2 regions of the Desulfofarcimen acetoxidans DSM 771 genome follow, and region 1 is predicted to be linked to the other one. Evidence: predicted binding sites of a transcription regulator. Region 1 holds the regulator's gene; the other holds the start of a gene.
What was found. The regulator LexA, encoded in region 1, represses DNA repair genes until DNA is damaged. The targets are predictions, from matches to a motif close to CNAACANNTGTTNG.

Region 1 (9,591 bases):
AAAGGATATTAGATCTGGGAAAACTGACCAAATGGTCAAGGCTATGGATCTTAGGCCTGGAGATTCTGTGCTGGATTGTACACTGGGTTTCGGAGCTGATGCTATCGTATCTGCTTTTGTAACTGGCACCTCAGGCACTGTGCTTGGTTTGGAAGTATCTCCGGTTATTGCCGCTCTGGTACGTTATGGTATAAAAAATTACAATTTTAAAAGTAAATTGCTTTCTTCTACTATGAGAAATATTACAGTAATAAATGCCAGCCATTACGAATACTTATTGCAAACAGCGGCCAATAGCTTTGATATAGTATATTTTGATCCAATGTTCAGACAACCAAAGTATAAATCTTCAAATATGACACCTTTAAGAAAGTTAGCTGATTTATCTCCCTTGAATCGGGATGTTTTGGTAGAAGCTCTTAGAGTTGCCAGAAAAAGGGTTGTAGTCAAAGAAAGACGAGGCAGCTCTGAATTTGCCAGGCTTGGTATAGACAGAATAGAGGGAGGCAAATATGCTCCTGTAGTTTACGGAGTGAAGAATAAAGATAATGATTAATATATCTACTGGTCAAGGACCTGGTGGCAATAAAAACCCGATACCGTTAATTGTTATTGTCGGGCCTACCGCTGTTGGGAAAACTGAGTGCGGGGTATTGCTGGCTAAAACTATAAACGGTGAAATAGTCTCAGCTGATTCCATGCAGATTTATCGATATATGGATATAGGAACAGCTAAACCGACCATCGAAGAAATGTGTGGAATACCTCATTATATGCTGGATATTATTAATCCTGATGAAGAATATAGTGTGGCACTGTACCAGGAAGCAGCTGAAAATTATATAAGAGATATATTTAATAGAGGCAGCAGCCCGATTCTGGTAGGTGGAACAGGTTTGTATGTCCGTTCGATCACTGACCATTATAATTTCAGCCGTGCTGAAATAAATTGGGAATATAGGGCTAAGCTCAATCAGTCGGCAGATCTACGAGGAAATGAATATATACATAATCTCTTAAAAACTGTTGATCCATTGGCAGCAGAAAAAATACACTGTAATGACCGTAAACGTATAATTAGGGCATTGGAAGTTTTCGATCAGACAGGAAGGCCTATTTCCAGTTACCATGATAGGGACACATTTACTAAACCCAAATATAAATTGCACATTTTCGGTTTAATCATGGAGAGGTCTCAACTTTACAGGCGTATTGAAATACGTATAGATAAAATGATGGAACAGGGATTTTTGAAAGAGGTTCGAGGTTTGCTGGACAGGGGCTATTCTTCACAATTAACCTCTATGAAAAGTCTTGGTTATAAGGAACTTGGAGCTTATTTAAATGGCAATATGAGTCTTGAGGAAGCCGTGGAAATGCTAAAACGCAATACCAGGCGTTTCGCTAAGAGGCAGTTAACATGGTTTAAACGAGATAATAAAATTACATGGCTTGATATTAGCAGACAGCCGGCTATGGATGATATTGTTCAAGAAATTATTAAGATAGTTGCAGGAGTAAGCTGCTAAAGTGTCGAAAATAAAGTATAAAAGAAAATAATTCCAACGGAGGGACTCCTAATGACTAAGGCCCAAATTAATTTGCAAGACGCATTCCTCAATCAAGTAAGAAAAGAGAACATCCCGGTAATTATGTTTCTAATCAATGGTTTTCAATTAAAAGGGATGGTTAGGGGCTTTGATAACTTTACTGTTATCCTGGAAAGCGAAGGCAAACAGCTTATGGTTTATAAGCATGCTATTTCAACAATAAGTCCGCTTAGACCTGTTAATACTGCTTTTGCTGAGGGTAAAACCAACTAATAAAGTTTGCCTGATATTCAACAAAGTCTCTCTCAAAAGGAGAGGCTTTTTTGGTCAAATTATTGAACTCCGGGCGTATAATTTAATAACGCAGCTCGGAGAGGTGAACTGATTTTGAAAATAAACATATGGCGCAATCAGAATAATGAAAACAGTAAAAAAGAATTACCGATGACTAATAAAATCCATGTAATTAACCGTACAAGTAAATATAAAAACCAGGATTCATCTCAGAAAAATACTACTGCAGATGTACTGCGTGAACTAAATAGCCTAGTAGGTTTAAAATGTGTGAAAAAGTTGATTAATGAAGTGTATGCCTTTGTTGAAATTCAGAAAAGGAGACAAAAAGAACAGTTAGCTACGGAACCTTTATCACTGCATATGGTTTTTAAAGGTAATCCCGGTACAGGTAAGACAACGGTAGCACGCATTATAGGCAAACTTTTTAAAGAGCTGGGCGTATTGAGCAAAGGCCATTTAGTCGAGGTGGAAAGAGCAGATCTGGTTGGTGAATATATAGGGCATACCGCACAAAGAACAAAAGAGCAGATTAGGAAAGCTCTGGGGGGAATTTTATTTATAGATGAAGCTTACTCACTGGCGCGAGGCGGAGAAAAAGATTTTGGTAAAGAAACTATTGACACTCTGGTCAAAAGTATTGAAGATCAAAAGGATAAGATGATTTTAATTTTGGCCGGTTACAGGGAGGAGATGGAGTGGTTTACAGAAACCAATCCAGGCCTGCGATCTCGTATTCCTATCGTAATTAATTTTCCTGACTATAGTATTTCCGAACTCATGTCTATTGGTAACTTAATGTTGGAACAGCGGCAGTACCTATTCTCACCTGGTGCTACTGAAGAGATGAGAATAATATTAGAAAAAGAAGCAAAAACACATCGGCACAGCGGCAATGCCAGGTTGGTTCGCAATCTTGTGGAGCGCGCTATTCGGTGCCAGGCGGTAAGATTAGTTAAAATGCCTGATAAAGAGGTCGGAAGAAAAGAATTAATGTATATTAAAAGAGAAGATATAAAAATCGCAGAAAGCATCACTAAGGGGGCTAATAATTGTACATAGAGCTTGAGCAATTGGAAGAGCTGGCGCTGGAAGCAGAAAATGAGTTGTTGCCTGTGTACCGTGAATTGGATAAAACTTCGTGGATTAATCACAGCAAAGTTTTGGCTGCTTTTCAAGAAGAAAAGGTCAGCGATTTTCATTTAAAGAGTTCCTCAGGTTACGGTTATAACGATATGGGCCGGGAGATTTTAGAGAAGTTATATGCACGCATCTTTGGTGCTGAAGCAGCTTTAGTACGCAGTCAAATCGTCTCAGGTACTCATGCAATGGCCATTTGCCTATTTGGTATCCTGCGTCCTGGAGATGAGCTGGTTTCAGCAACCGGGACTCCTTATGATACACTTGAAGAAATTATAGGTATCAGGGGCAGCGGGGGCGGTTCTTTAAAAGAATTTGGCATCGCTTATCGCCAGGTTGAATTATTGCCGGATGGAAAACTGGATTATGAAAAATTGAAGGAAGCTGTTAGCTCACAAACTAAATGTATTATGCTGCAAAGGTCCAGAGGTTATTCGGAACGTCCTGCTTTAACGGTAGCACAAATAGGTGAATTATGCAGTTTTGTTAAGCAGAACTGGCCCTCCATAATTGTTTTTGTGGACAACTGCTACGGAGAGTTTGTAGAGACATTAGAACCTTGTGATGTAGGAGCTGATTTGGTTGCCGGTTCATTGATTAAAAATCCTGGTGGGGGGTTGGCTCCTACAGGTGGTTATATTGTGGGTCGCAGTGAGCTTGTTGAATTGGCCGCCAACCGTTGGACAGCCCCGGGCATCGGAGCTGAGGTCGGTCCTTCACCTGATTTTCAGCGACTATTATATCAAGGACTTTTTATTTCTCCCCATATTGTTAACGAATCACTTAAAGGAGCAGTGTTTACAGCCAAACTTTTTGAACGACTACGGTTTAGAGTTTTTCCTGCCGCTGAGGATTATAGGACAGATATTATTCAAGCCGTGGAACTAGGTTCGCCGGAAAAGGTAATTGCTTTTTGTCGGGGAATTCAAAAAGCTTCACCGGTAGATGCTCATGTTATTCCGGAACCGTGGGACATGCCTGGTTATGGTGATCAGGTAATTATGGCTGCCGGCACTTTTGTTCAGGGTGCTTCTTTAGAACTGACAGCTGACGCGCCGATTCGCCGGCCTTTCATAGTTTACCTGCAAGGAGGTTTATCCAGGCAATATGTAAAGTTGGGTGTGCTGTCCGCGGCCAAGTTTGTGCTTGGGTTAGGTTAATAAGTTAATAATATTTACGGATTACCCCAACAACCTTGCCCAGAATCTGAACCTCTTTCACGAGTATTGGCGATAATAGCTTATTTTCCGGTTGGAGGCGTATATATTCTTTTTCTTTAAAGAATCTTTTGACTGTTGCATTCTCTTCCAGTAAGGCAACAATAATGTCTCCGTTTTCAGCTGCAGGCTGTTGACGAACCAAAACCAAATCCCCTTCGAAAATACCGGCTTCGATCATGCTTTTGCCTTTAACTCTGAGCAGAAAAAAATTACCCGCACCTGTATAATCCAGAGGTAATTGCAAATTACCTTCCTGATTTTCAATGGCTAGGACAGGAGAACCGGCAGATACTTTTCCTATGATAGGTATATTTAGGATATTAAAATCTATACTCTCCTTTTCTGTCCTGTCCAGAACCTCAATAGCCCTGGGTTTTGTAGGATCCCGGCGAAGCAATCCTTTCATTTCCAGTTTTCTTAAGTAGCCGTGAACTGTTGAACTGGAGCTCAGACCAACAGCCACTCCGATTTCACGAACAGAAGGGGGATAACCTTTATGGCGGATTGTTTGCTTTATAACGTCTAAAATGGCTTCTTCTCTTTGGGTGGTAATAGGTTTGATCACACGACACCTGCCTTGGCATAGTATTATAATTTTTATTATAACATCTGTATTATAACATATTAAAATTTTTTTAAAAAACATTTGTTCGCAATTTATTACAGGAATTATTGAACTTCTTGTTGAATATTTGATATAAAAAATCAGAGGTGTCTTTCTATGATCAGAAATATTTCCGTTCAGGATGTAACAGCAAATGTAGCTGAGTTATGTATGGAGGCAAATTATCATCTGGGTAATGACGTGCGCTCAGCTTTGCAAAACGCCGTGGAAAAGGAAATTTCACCTGTGGGAAAAGGTATTCTGCAGCAACTTGTAACCAATGCTGACATTGCTTCCACAGAGGAAATGCCGATTTGCCAGGATACTGGTTTCACAGTGATCTTTCTTGAAATCGGGCAGGAGGTGCATTTATTCGGTGGCGACTTATATGAAGCTGTCGACGAGGGTATCAGGCAGGGTTATATGAAAGGCTATTTGAGGAAATCCATAGTCAATCATCCACTGGAGAGGGTGAATACAGGGGATAATACACCAGGTGTTATACATACTAAAATTGTTCCCGGCAACCAGTTAAAAATTACTGTCGTTCCAAAAGGTGGCGGCAGTGAAAATATGAGTGCTGTGAAAATGCTAAAGCCGTCAGAAGGAGTAAATGGGGTAAAGAAATTTATACTGGAGCAAGTAGCCACGGCTGGCCCTAATTCCTGTCCGCCTGTCATAGTAGGTGTGGGAATTGGGGGAACGCTTGAGAAGGTGGCTCTTTTAGCCAAGGAAGCGCTTTTAAGACCTGTTGGAGAAAAGAACAGTATAGGAGATATAGCAAAATTAGAGGAAGAACTTCTTATTGATATTAATAAACTGGGTATAGGGCCACAGGGCTTTGGCGGGGTTACAACCGCACTGGCAGTGCATATAGAAATATTTCCGGCACATATAGCCAGCTTGCCTGTAGCAGTTAACATAAACTGTCATGCCAGTAGACATAAAACAAGATTTCTTTAGCCGGTTTTTTCTTTAGAAAAAATTAATTAACATAAGGAGATTGTTATGCAAAAAATATTTACCCCGTTAAATAATAAAGCAGTAGAGCAGCTGAAAAGCGGCCAGCAAATACTGTTGAACGGAAAGCTTTATACGGGACGTGACGCAGCTCATAAAAAGTTGATGGAATTAATAGAGAAGGGTGAGATGTTGCCTTTTAACCTTTTGGGCCAAGTACTATATTATGTTGGTCCAGCCCCGGCTAAACCCGGGCAGGTTATAGGTTCTGCAGGTCCTACCACCAGTGGTCGCATGGACAGCTATACTCCTGAATTATTGTCCCGTGGTTTAAAGGGAACAATTGGTAAGGGTTATAGATCGGCTGAAGTAATAAAGGCTGGTATAGAATATAAAGCAGTATATTTTGCGGCTGTAGGTGGTGCTGGGGCACTAATTGCCAAATGTATAAAAAAATCCAGTGTAATTGCCTATCCGGAACTGGGACCGGAAGCAATTTACGAACTGGAAGTTGAAGACTTCCCGCTAATTGTGGTTAATGATATTTACGGGGGAGACTTATATACAGAGGGCAGGAATAGATATTCCTCTAATAAAATATGTAATTAGGGACTTGCTGCATACAGTATAAACCAAACAAACAACAAACCCGTATCACTAAAGAAAGTGGTACGGGTTTCCCATTAACCCAGAACTATTTTTTATTGCTCTTTCTCCAAATACCCATTTTCTCTGCATCTTTAGCAAGTTGCTCATGGAAATCCGGGTGGGCCAGAGAAATCAGTGCTTCAGCTCTTTCCCAGGTGGATTTTCCTTTTAAGTTAACAATACCGTTTTCAGTAACCACATATTGAACTACAGTACGAGGAGTGGTAACGATTGCACCTGAGGTTAATAAAGGGTTAATACGTGATTTTAAATTGCCTTGTTTATCCTTGTAACTGGCTGTGAAGCAGCAGAAAGCTTTACCGCCTTTAGAAAGGTAAGCACCTTCAAAGAAGTCAACCTGACCACCGGTACCACTGATTTGCCTGATACCGGCAGATTCTGAGCAAACCTGTCCGAAGAGATCAATTTCAATACAGTTGTTGATAGAGGTAACTTTATCATTTTGTGCGATAATATGAGGTACGTTGGTGTAATCAACCGGATAAGAAGCGCAAACCGGGTTATTATCCATAAAATCATATAAATTTTTTGAGCCCATGGCAAAAGTAAAGACCATTTTACCCTTATCGATATTTTTATTTAATCCGGTTACACGACCGGCCAGATACATGTCCATATAGGCATCAACAAACATTTCTGTGTGTACACCCAGATTTTTTAGATCTGATTGAGCAATTAACTTTCCTACTGCGTTAGGCATACCACCGATACCCAACTGAATGCAACAACCGTCTTCCAATTCATTAACAATCATTTTGGCGATTTTTTCATCGGTTTCACTGATTTTAGCTACCGGCAGAGCAGGGATAGCCCAATTGCTGCCTTCAACAACAAAATCAACTTCTGAAATATGAATACATTCTTCATTGCCACCCAGTACTCTTGGCATATTTTCATTGACTTCCACAATTATCTTACTGGCTTTATCCAGGCTGGCCCTGGTTCCAGCATTATTTAAACCGTAGTTAAAGTAACCGTGCTTGTCCATTGGAGTGACAGTAATCATAGTTACATCAACCTGTTGATTTTCCCGGTAGTACCTGGGCACCTCGCGGAAAAGGATAGGTGAAAAATAGCAGAGTCCTTGGTCATGGAGTTTTCTGTCTAAACCACTGAAATGCCAGTTTACATAAGTAAAATGTTCACCTGTAGGGTCCGCCTTGACAACTTCAATAGCTGCGGCTCTGGTAACAGCACGAACCTTCACGTCCTTTAATTCATCTTTCCTTTTCGCTAAAGCTTTGTCAAGGTCCTGTACTTGACCGGCAAACTCGCCATATTCTACCCAGTCACCTGATTTGATTACCTTTACTGCTTCATCTGCTGATACTAATTTTTGACGGTATAAATCAGTCCAACTCATTCTAAAAACCCCCTCAAAAGTGGTAAAACAATTATAAAATATGAATAAATTAAAACCTGTTAACACGAGAGAGCAACAGGCACCATGCCGGATCATCCCGGATGTTTCTAAAGGAATATACATGCAAAAATCCTACCAAAGATTAAGAAAAATCAGATAAGATATGTTAAACAGCGAAATGCAAGAAAATTTCTAAAAAGTTTATTTAGCCGCAGAAAAATGCTTGTACCTGGCTGTTATTATAAGTAGACATAATAAAACCATATTATTAAATTATATTAATAATCACAATAAATCGGGTCAGCGTAGCCGGTAGATACGGTGTGAACATTCATATACAGTGTTTGCTGTTTGCGTCGATTTATTTAGATACCTGCTTTTTATCGTTAAATGAGGTTGTTGCTCGGGCTAGAATAATTCCTTTCGCCACAAAGATAATACCATTAGCGGAATACTTGCTGATTTTTCCGGTAATTATACAGTAAAATATATTCAAAGCTTAAAATGAAGGTGATCTACCTTGAGTAAGCGCAGCCCTGTGTACAAACAACTAACAGGCGAACTTAATAAAGAGAAAAAAAGATGTATACTGGAGGAAAATAAGATTTGTGATGACTGTTGTGAATGTTTTGTTTGTGAATTAGATCCTACAAAAATATGCGACAATTGTGCCAAGTGTTTAGGTATAAACGAATTATATGAGTTTGACCAGGTTGATGATTTTATTTTTATTGAAGATGAGGATGAATGCATCTAATGAATCTCTAAGGATGATAAACCCTCCGGTTTGTTACCGGAAGGGAGTAATGAAATATGAGTTTTTAAAAGTTCCGATAATAAGTATTATGTAAACTAGCAATAGAAGAGGAGCAAAAACATACGGGATGTGATAGCTGGTGCCTAACATAAAAAGCAACCCAACCTTTGATGATATTGCAGCAAAATATGATTTATGGGCTAAGCTGCCTTTAGGCAAACTCTGTGCTAAACTTGAAAATGAGGCTTTTTTTAAGGCTTACGGTGATATTGCAGGATCGGATCCTGTTTTAGATATAGGTTGTGGAACAGGTAATTATATTATAAACCTGGCCGGTTGCGGTCTTGATGTTACCGGATTGGACGCATCCGAGAATATGCTGGCTGTAGCCAGACAAAAACTGACCAAACAAGGCTTTCAAGCCTCTCTAGTACATTCGCTGGCAGAAAACATACCGTTTAAGGAGCATAGCTTTAAGACTGTGATATGTTCTCTGGCCTTAGAGTTCATGGGAAGACCGGAAAAAGTTGTTCAGGAGATTTTTCGAGTCTTACAGCCTTCAGGCCAATTCATTCTGGCATTTCTTAATTTCTGGAGTCCCTGGAATATGTACAGAATGTTAAAAGGTTATGTTCAGCCCACTATATATAATAACGCCAATTTTATGAGCAGGTATTATGTAAACAAGGTGCTAAAAGAAGCTGGTTTTACAGACTTTTCTTATTATAAAGCTATTTATTTTCCCCCCATAGAAAAACATTTTATGCTTAATTCCATGTATAAGCATTTTGAAATTATCGGTGACAAGCTTTTCCCTTGCTTATCCACTTATATCGTCGTAAAATGCCATAAAATTAAATAATTACAATCAATCATAAATATATTTTGTCATAAAATTACCCCCTGCCGGGGGTTTTTGTATTATATAATATATCTAGTAAAGTTCTTCCAAATGATGGCGCAGTTCAATTAGATGCATTTTCTCCTCCTGTAAAAGTTGGCTGAGTATGTTTTTGGTTTTCTCGGAAGTAGCG
Region 2 (9,591 bases), 990 kb from region 1:
CCCGCAGCTGCTCAATTCACCCAGAGAACGACTCTCTTTCATAAGTGCGGTTATGGTATCACAATGCGCATCCACAACAATACTTTCCCGGTGCAGCGCTTGAGCTGAATCCCGAATTTGCAAATAAACTCCCCCCTTAGCCATCATAAGCGTAATTTCTCAGATTAAAATTAATAGCCTGTTTATTCTGAAAAATTAGAATAAACAGGCTAACTAAGTAACTGGTATATTCATAACTATCTGGGTTCTACAATCAACTTAATTGCTGTCCTTTCCTCACCGTCAATCATAATATCAGTAAAAGCAGGTATACAAATTAGGTCAACTCCACTGGGTGCTACAAATCCTCTGGCAATAGCTACTGCTTTAACTGCTTGGTTTAATGCCCCCGCACCGATTGCCTGAATCTCGGCATTGCCCCTTTCCCTGAGTACTCCTGCCAGGGCCCCGGCAACCGAATTCGGGTTGGATTTTGCTGAAACTTTTAACACGTCCATGCATCGAACCTCCTCTTCTTAGGTGAAGAACCTGAATCTGTACAGTTCCAGAACTTCTGTAAGAAATTATATTCGCTAAGTAAAATAAAATTCCTTTTTAATATAAATGTTTTTATAAATTTTTTTTTAAAAATTCAAAATATTATCAGTTTATTATAGGTTAAAGATCCTCTCTATTTTCTTAGCCCTCCCTGTGTCAGTATCCACATCTATGTAAACGGCATTAAGCTGAGCAGGCCCACTGGCGACTTCCATGCGCCTGGGCTGCTGGGTTAAAAACTTTTCCAGAACTACATCCTTATCTACCCCAATTACAGAATCCCTCGGCCCGGTCATACCGATATCCGTAATATAAGCAGTACCTTCAGGTAAAATCCTTTCATCTGCTGTCTGTACATGAGTATGAGTACCGCATACGGCGCTAACTCTTCCGTCAAGATACCAGCCCATAGCTATTTTTTCAGAAGAAGCTTCGGCATGAAAATCAACAATTACAATCTTGACATCAGGAGATAATTGCCTCAATAATTCATCAGCCTTGCGAAAAGGGCAATCCAGAGGGGACATATATACCCTTCCTGACATATTTATTACGCAAACAGCCGCGCCCTCCCTGACAAAAACATTCATGCCGGCTCCGGGAGCACCGGGCGGGTAATTGGCAGGACGAATAAGCCTGGTTTCCTGTTCAATAAAATTGTACACTTCTTTTTTATTCCAAACATGGTTTCCCATGGTGATAACATCAATTCCCGCAGCAAAAAGCTCCCTGGCTATATCCCTGGTAATACCGTTGCCCCCCGCAGCATTCTCACCGTTGGCAATAGTAAAATTTATACCCAATTCCCTTTTTATATGGGACAAATCCTCCTTTATAACATTGCGACCGGAACGGCCCACGATATCCCCAATTAACAAAAAACGCAAATTCAAGTCCCCCTATTTATTGAATACCAGTACCCTGCCTTCTTCCCGAAAGGCATACCAGTGTTTATTATCCGATTTAATCTTTAGATTTTGCAGCATCTGCTCTATAATTTCTTCCTGCATTATTAAATCTTCCTCAAAATAATAATTATTATTATAATCTGTAACAAGATAATCGCAAAAAAGATCGTAAAACAACTGAACAGTTAAGCCTATTTCTTCCCGCATCAAAGTCTCTATATCCCTTTGAATTTCTATCAGTGTGAACTGATCAAATTCCTGTTGTCCAATTGAGATTAATTCCGGTTCCCTGTCTTCTAAAAAATTATATACCTCCAGACTGTCGGTAACCTTGCTTGTCATTATTTCTTTCGTTATATTATCCAAATTTTTCTTTAGAATAAAGGTCATTTTTAACACCTGCTGCTCCGGATCAAAAATAATTGTTGCCACTTCCGGATAGCGAACGAGTATGGAAGTTATCAGGCCGACACTGTCGGACATGTTATCCTTGATCTTATATTCTTTGCTCAAACCTTTCACCCGCTTTCCCACAGCGCTAGAAGCATACTACATACCGATCCTTTTATAAATTCTGTTTTATTTATTTATTTCCTGCTTTATTATGACACATTGCATAATTTAATATCTTCCAAATAAGGAGAAGCAAGAAAGTCGCTTTAAGCGGCTTTCTTGCAGCCAAAATCATTAAAAGCATAATTTCCCGGACTACAAAGAAATGACTCCGAAGAGTCATTTTCTAAAAAAATATAAATTATCGGTCTAAAATTACTTGGCATAATCAATTACACGAGTCTCCCTGATTATAACCACTTTAATCTGTCCCGGGTAATCCAGATCATTTTCGATTTGTTTTGTAATATCACGCACCAGGCGCACAGCACCCAGATCATCAACCTTGTCCGGATGAACCATAATACGAATTTCACGGCCGGCTTGAATAGCAAAAGATTTTTCAACGCCTTCAAATGAATTGGCTATTTCCTCTAACTTGTGCAAGCGCTTAATATAGGACTCCAGAGTTTCACGCCTGGCTCCCGGTCTGGCTGCGGAAATAGCATCTGCCGCCTGTACCAGTACGGCAATAATGGTTTTAGGTTCCTCATCACCGTGGTGGGAAGCAATAGCATGTATAACTTCCTGGCTTTCACGGTATTTCTTGGCCAAATCAACACCAATGGTTACATGGGGACCCTCCACTTCATGATCCATAGCTTTTCCTATATCATGCAGCAAACCGGCTCTCTTAGCCAATTTTACGTCCACACCCAGTTCAGAAGCCATCATGCCTGCCAGGTGGGCAACTTCAATAGAGTGTTTTAAAACATTTTGTCCATAACTGGTTCTAAATTTAAGCCTGCCCAGCAGGTTAATAAGTTCAGGATGAATACCATGCACTCCGGTATCAAAGGTAGATTGCTCACCGGCGTCACGTATTTGGAAGTCCACTTCCTTGCGAGCCTTTTCAACCATCTCCTCAATCCTGGCCGGGTGTATCCTGCCATCAACTATTAGTTTCTCCAAAGCAATCCTGGCAGTTTCTCTTCTAATCGGGTCAAAACCTGATAATATTACCGCTTCAGGTGTATCGTCTATGATCAAGTCTATGCCTGTAAGTGTCTCAAAGGCCCGGATATTGCGACCTTCACGACCGATAATACGGCCTTTCATTTCATCATTGGGTAAAGGAATTACCGCTACAGTAGTTTCGGCCACATGATCTGCCGCACATCTTTGAATAGCCAGTGAGATAATAGCCCGCGCCCTTTTCTCACCTTCTTCTTTAGCCTTAGTTTCAATATCTTTAATCAATATGGCGGCTTCATGTTTCATTTCCTTTTCAATATCGGACAGCAAGATCTGACGGGCTTCCTCAGAAGTCATACCAGAAATTCTTTCTAATTCACTTAGTTGACGATTATAAATTTCACCTATTTCTGTCTTGACAATATCAATTTCGTTTTCTTTCTTGATTAAGGAATCTTCCTTTTTCTCAATGGCTTCGGTTTTTCGATCCAGGGTTTCTTCTTTTTGAACCAGCCTGCGCTCCAGCCGCTGCAATTCGGACCGGCGTTCCTTATTTTCCCGCTCTACCTCATTGCGCTGCTTTAAAACTTCTTCCTTGGCTTCCAAAATAGCTTCCCTTTTTAAGGACTCTGCAGTTTTTTCCGCGTTATCAATAATTCTTTTTACTTCTTCTTCCGCAGTGGCTATTTTTGCTTCAACCACATACCTTCTGATAAAATAACCAATAATAAAGGCAACAACAGCTGCCGGTAATGCGATTAAAAGATTCTCAAACAATAATTTTCACCTCCCACGTTTATTATCTGTTATTATCATTTTTTAATAAGAAAGTCGCTTTAAACGACTTTCGAGCGGCTGCAGGCACTCATACTCGCCGGGAATTATGCAACACTAACCTTGCTTATAAAACATAAACTTGTACTTCATTTAAAAATGACCTGTCCGCAAATCCATCATAAGCATAATTTCCTAGAGTACAAAAAAAACACCGAGTAAACTCGGTAGAAAATTAGCGATACTCCTGAATTTAAAGCGGGCACGAAAATACCCCGGTAAGACGGGATCCTTTCTGTTTAAGAATTGAAAACTAATTCTCGTACTTCTCCGGTGTGTCTCCAGTAACCGGGACACTAATTATGGTTTTATGGGTGGTTTCTTATTATTCTCATTTAATTAGCTTGTCTGCAAAATTCGACATGCTATAATTTGACATAATAATACACACTAAAATACCGTTTCATGGTATTAATAATTCCCCTATTTAAGCCATAATCTCTCCAAAATAATACAATATTATATTTTCTCATCTATATTAAGCCCATTACAGCAGTATCAATTCTATTTTCTCCCAGTGATATTGTACAGATTTTTTTAGTCCATGTCAAGGCTTAGAGGCCTTTACCGTGTATATTATTGCATATAGTTATAATTACACCGGCAGAAAAACCGCGACGCTGCAAAAAAGAGGCGATTTTAGTCGAAGTGCAATTTATATCAGTAGAAAACTTTTTTCTTACCAGTTGCAAAGCCATATTATATTCATCATTTTCGTCAATTATATTGACGGCCTGTTCAATAATATCCCTGGCAACACCCTTCTGCTGCAGTTCCCATCTTAAACGTCTGCGTCCAACAGGTTTCAAAGCAAGGCGGTCATTTACCCAACTCCCGGCAAAGTCGCGATCATTAATATAATTATACTCCTTTAGAAAACCCATTGTCTCTTCAATTACAACTGCTTCGAATTCCGCTTTGCGCAGCCTGTTTCTCACTTCTTCTTCTGATCTCCTGCGATAACTCAGCAGGTTTAAAGCATAGTGTTTGGCCTTTTCAAGTTGCCCCGGCATTTCTCTTCATCCCCGCTAAACTGTAATCCTACACAGACAAATCACTTTGCTCCGGACCGGCCGGTTGTTGCGGAGCCACATTTACCAGAGCCCGCACCTTTTGTTCAATTTCCCGCGCCATCTCCTGCTTTTCTTTCAATAAATCCTTAACATTTTCCCTGCCCTGGCCCAGGCGCTCATTATTATAAGAATACCAGGCACCGCTCTTATTAATAATATTGAGATCAACAGCCACATCCAGCAGTGTGCCTTCACGGGAAATACCGGTTCCAAACATAATGTCAAACTCTGCCTGTTTAAAAGGCGGAGCCATCTTATTTTTCACGACTTTAACTTTTGTGCGATTACCGGTAAAATCAGCACCCTGTTTTATAGGCTCACCTTTACGCACATCCAGCCTGATTGACGAGTAGAACTTTAGCGCCCTTCCCCCCGGAGTTGTCTCAGGATTGCCAAACATTACTCCTACTTTTTCTCTCAGTTGATTAATGAATATGATTGTGCAGTTGGATTTGCTGACCACACCGGTAAGTTTGCGCAGGGCCTGCGACATCAAACGGGCCTGCAAACCTACATGTGAATCACCCATATCACCTTCAATCTCCGCCCTGGGCACCAGAGCGGCTACTGAATCCACCACAATAACATCAACCGCCCCGCTGCGCACCAGAGCTTCGGCAATTTCCAGCGCCTGCTCACCCGTATCAGGCTGGGAAACCAGCAAATTTTCAATATCTACGCCCAGTTTTTGGGCATAAGTCGGATCCAGGGCATGCTCCGCATCCACAAACGCTGCCATCCCCCCATCTTTCTGGGCTTCGGCAACTACATGCAGCGCCACAGTTGTTTTACCGGAAGACTCAGGCCCGTATATCTCAACAACTCTGCCCCTGGGAACACCACCAATACCAAGAGCAATATCAAGAGATAAAACACCTGTGGAAATAACCTCCACATTCTTTGCCGGAGACTCGCCAAGTTTCATAACAGCCCCTTTGCCGAACTGCTTCTCAATATCGGCCAGAGCGCGTTCCAAAGCTTTTTGCTTGTCTTGCTGCATCAAAAATGAAAACCCCCTTTCTTAATGCAAAACATTTGTTCGCGTTAATTATATTTTTTACCAATGATATCTGTCAAGCAATAATTAACTGCTGCAATGGGCTAATCATGCAGCACATATGCCGGAGTAGCTCAATTATTTCTCCCTCGTGCCGGCTCAACACAGATACGGCGACCTTTGATGCTCTGCTTGTTCAGGCTGCCAATAACACAATTAGCCCATTCCTCAGGAACCTCGGTAAAGGTAAACTTCTCATATATTCTGACATCCCCTACCATGTGTTCAGGAATACCTGTCTCTTCACTCAAAACCCTGACAAGCTCACCGGGCGAAATATTATCTTTGCGGCCAAGAGTCATGAATAATCTGACCATGCCCGGACCCGCCCCGGTATCATAATAGGCAGGGGATGACTCAGTTTTCTCAATATCATCACCTGTTTCCAGGTCATAACCCAGCTTCAGGGCTGCCGCCGCTATATCAATGGGATCATATTCATCTACCAGCGGATCAACCACTGAACGGTAATAAGCCAGGTTAGAATCTTCAATAACTCTGATTAATTGGCTCTTGATCATTTCCTTGCGGCGTTCCGTTAAATCAGCCAGGCCAGGCAAATGCTCCCGCTTGACGCGTGACTTGGTGATTTTTTCTATTAAACGCAGCTGGCGAAAATCCCTGGGACTGACCAGAGAAATAGCCATGCCGGTTTTCCCTGCCCGGCCGGTGCGCCCGATTCTATGCACATAGAATTCAGGATCCTGGGGCACATCAAAGTTAATTACATGGGATACATTCTCTATATCCAAACCGCGGGCCGCTACATCGGTAGCCACCAAAAACTCCACCTGACCCGCCTTAAACTGGCGCATAACGTGATTGCGCTGGTACTGGCTCAAATCACCGTGCAATCCGGCTGCCTGGTAGCCCCGCACCTGCAGCGAAGCCACCAGCTCATCCACGCCCCGCTTAGTCCGGCAAAATATAATGGCCAGAGAAATATCCAGTGCATCCAACAGGCGGGCCAGAGCGTCCAGCTTAGTACTCTCTCTGGTTTCATAATATACCTGCTCAATCAAAGGCACTGTCAAATTATTTCTGCTCACAGTAATAAACTCGGGACTATTCAAGTATTTTCTGGACAGTCTCAATATTTCTTCCGGGATAGTCGCAGAAAACAAAAATGTTTGCCTGGTCGTCGGAGTCTGGTTTAATATAGCTTCGATATCTTCAATGAAGCCCATGTCCAGCATTTCATCCGCTTCATCCAAAACAACCGTGGCAACTTGTTCCAATCTAAGAGTACCACGGCGCAGGTGATCCAAAAGCCGTCCCGGGGTGCCTATAACAATCTGCACCCTTTGCTGCTTTAGAGCCTTAATCTGCCTGTCTATAGACTGTCCGCCGTAAATAGGCAAGGCACGTATGCGGCAGTATTTGCCGATATTGGAGATTTCCTCGGCTACCTGAATAGCCAACTCCCTGGTTGGAGTTATAATCAGGGCCTGTACCCCGTTTCGCCGGCTATCAATCTTTTCTAAGACAGGAATAGCAAAAGCAGCGGTTTTACCCGTTCCGGTCTGAGCCTGGCCGATTATATCCTTTCCTTCCAGTGAAATAGGAATTGTCTTTTGCTGAATGGGAGTGGGTTCTTCAAATCCCATGTTTACTAAAGCCTGAACAATGCGGCTGTTTAAGGTCAGCTCGCCGAATTTTGCCGCTGCCTTATTTGGTGTATTTCGTAATGCCATATACTTAACTCCTCTTTAATGTACTCATATTTTCTTTATCTGATAAATAAAGTTTAACCATATTTAAGGCCATATTAGACACCCCGCGCCGGATTGACTCTCTCCTGCCGGCAAAATTAAACTTTCCGCACCAGGCGTCTGTCCTGTCTGCCAGTGCAATATAGACCAATCCTACGGGCTTTTCATCACTCCCCCCGTCCGGACCGGCAATACCGGTAACAGAAAGGCCCAAATCAGAGCCAATAAGATCACGCGCGCCTTTGGCCATAAGCAGGGCAGTTTGTTTACTGACCGCCCCGTAGCGCTCCAAAATTTGAGCCGGTACACCTAAAACTTTTTCCTTAACCATATTACTGTAGGCAACTACACCACCCAGCAGGTAGTGTGAACTGCCGGGAACAGCGGTTAGCCTACCGGCTATTAAGCCACCCGTACAAGATTCTGCCAGGCCAATAGTTAAACCTCTTCCCAGCAGCAGGCTGCCTACAAGCTCTTCCGGAACATCCTCATCCCTGGCGAAAATATAACCGCCTAATCTGGCTTCAACCTTTTCGGCCAATTCAGCTACCAGTCTCTTAGCCTCCGGTTCAGCGGCTCTGGCACTGATGCGCACCTGCACTTCACCCGGCATAGCTAAAAAAGCAATACCGGGATTTTCAGCCAGGCATAAATCGCTCAAAATATCCTGTACATCCGGTTCGGTAAGACCTGTCAGCCTAAACAAAGCAGTTAGGGTCACCTCACCTTGCCCCAAGGATTTTACCAGATAAGCAGGAACGAATCCTTCAAAAGTAGGGATTAATTCTTTAGGCGGCCCGGGCAGGCATATAATTTTTTTCGTGTTCCTCTCAATCAAAATTCCCGGCGCAGAACCGACCGGATTGTCAAAAAGCCTGGCACCTTCCGGAAAAAACGCTTCTTTACGAATACATTCCGGAATACTCCTACCTCGGGTAATGAAATATGACCGCACCTTTTCCAGAACAGCCTCGTCCAAAACCATGGACAAACCCAGCACTTCCGCTACCACCTCTTTGGTCAAATCATCGGTAGTAGGTCCCAGGCCACCTGTTATAATAATCAAATCAGAACGGAGCAAAGCAGAACAAAAAACTTCCGTCATCCGTTCACGACTGTCGCCCACCGCAATATGTAAAAGGGTCTCTACTCCCATTTTGGACAATTTTTCTCCTAAATAACGTCCGTGAGTATTCAATACCTGGCCGTTAAGCAGTTCCGTACCTGTAAAAATAATTTCAGCTCTCATATACTGCCCCCACACAAAAAGTAACCCAACATATAACAAATTGAAAATTGGCCGTCAAAAAACAAATTTTCGACGGCCTTACAATATTATCACACATACGATCATTTTTATTCAGGTCATCTTTTACTTTATTCAAGCAGCTTTTGCCCGGACTACCCGCCTCAAATAATCACCGGTAATTTTTTCCTTATCCAGCAAAACATCAACGATCTGCAGCAGTAAATCCTTCGATTGCTCCAGGTATTCCCTGACCCTGTTCTCCTGCTCTCTGATAATAGAAGTAAGCACCTTATGCTTTAAATCCTTCGGTATATCCTCCAGAGATACCACACCTAATTCCGACATGCCTGAACGAATAATCGTATTAGCTGCCTGTACCGCATGCTCAAAATCATTGGCTGCACCGGTACTGCGGTGGCCCAGCATCAATTCCTCCGCTACGGCACCGGCCAGAGTGACAGCTATCCTATCTTCCAGGTAATCCTTGGTATACATATAACTGTCATTCTCGTCAGTCTGACGTATATATCCCAGAGCGTCACCCCTTGGTGTAATTGTAACAGTAGAAACCGAGCCAGGACGAACCATTTCACCAATAACAGCATGGCCTGTCTCGTGAAAAGCTACACGTTTTAATTCACTGGCTGAAGGTTTCCGATCCAGTTTAGCACCCATCATTACTTTATCAACAGCC

Region 2: the regulator LexA is predicted to act here: its motif matches at 5,908-5,921, upstream of recA (recombinase RecA).

What each region holds. Positions count from the first base shown of each region.
Region 1 covers NC_013216.1:2,307,392-2,316,982, forward strand. The annotation lists gene DTOX_RS10475 (class I SAM-dependent methyltransferase) at 1-556, shown strand, start outside; gene miaA (tRNA (adenosine(37)-N6)-dimethylallyltransferase MiaA) at 549-1,529, shown strand; gene hfq (RNA chaperone Hfq) at 1,581-1,823, shown strand; gene DTOX_RS10490 (AAA family ATPase) at 1,935-2,906, shown strand; gene DTOX_RS10495 (methionine gamma-lyase family protein) at 2,903-4,144, shown strand; gene lexA (transcriptional repressor LexA) at 4,149-4,769, opposite strand; gene DTOX_RS10505 (fumarate hydratase) at 4,926-5,771, shown strand; gene DTOX_RS10510 (Fe-S-containing hydro-lyase) at 5,817-6,377, shown strand; gene DTOX_RS10515 (acetyl-CoA hydrolase/transferase family protein) at 6,463-7,800, opposite strand; gene DTOX_RS10520 (hypothetical protein) at 8,321-8,557, shown strand; gene DTOX_RS21510 (class I SAM-dependent methyltransferase) at 8,697-9,419, shown strand; gene DTOX_RS10530 (ferritin family protein) at 9,492-9,591, opposite strand, start outside.
Region 2 covers NC_013216.1:3,294,801-3,304,391, forward strand. The annotation lists gene DTOX_RS15030 (dipeptidase) at 1-147, opposite strand, end outside; gene spoVS (stage V sporulation protein SpoVS) at 237-497, opposite strand; gene DTOX_RS15040 (TIGR00282 family metallophosphoesterase) at 651-1,424, opposite strand; gene DTOX_RS15045 (hypothetical protein) at 1,437-1,967, opposite strand; gene rny (ribonuclease Y) at 2,214-3,749, opposite strand; gene DTOX_RS15055 (regulatory protein RecX) at 4,361-4,819, opposite strand; gene recA (recombinase RecA) at 4,848-5,879, opposite strand; gene DTOX_RS15065 (DEAD/DEAH box helicase) at 6,011-7,630, opposite strand; gene DTOX_RS15070 (competence/damage-inducible protein A) at 7,635-8,897, opposite strand; gene DTOX_RS15075 (AAA family ATPase) at 9,030-9,591, opposite strand, start outside.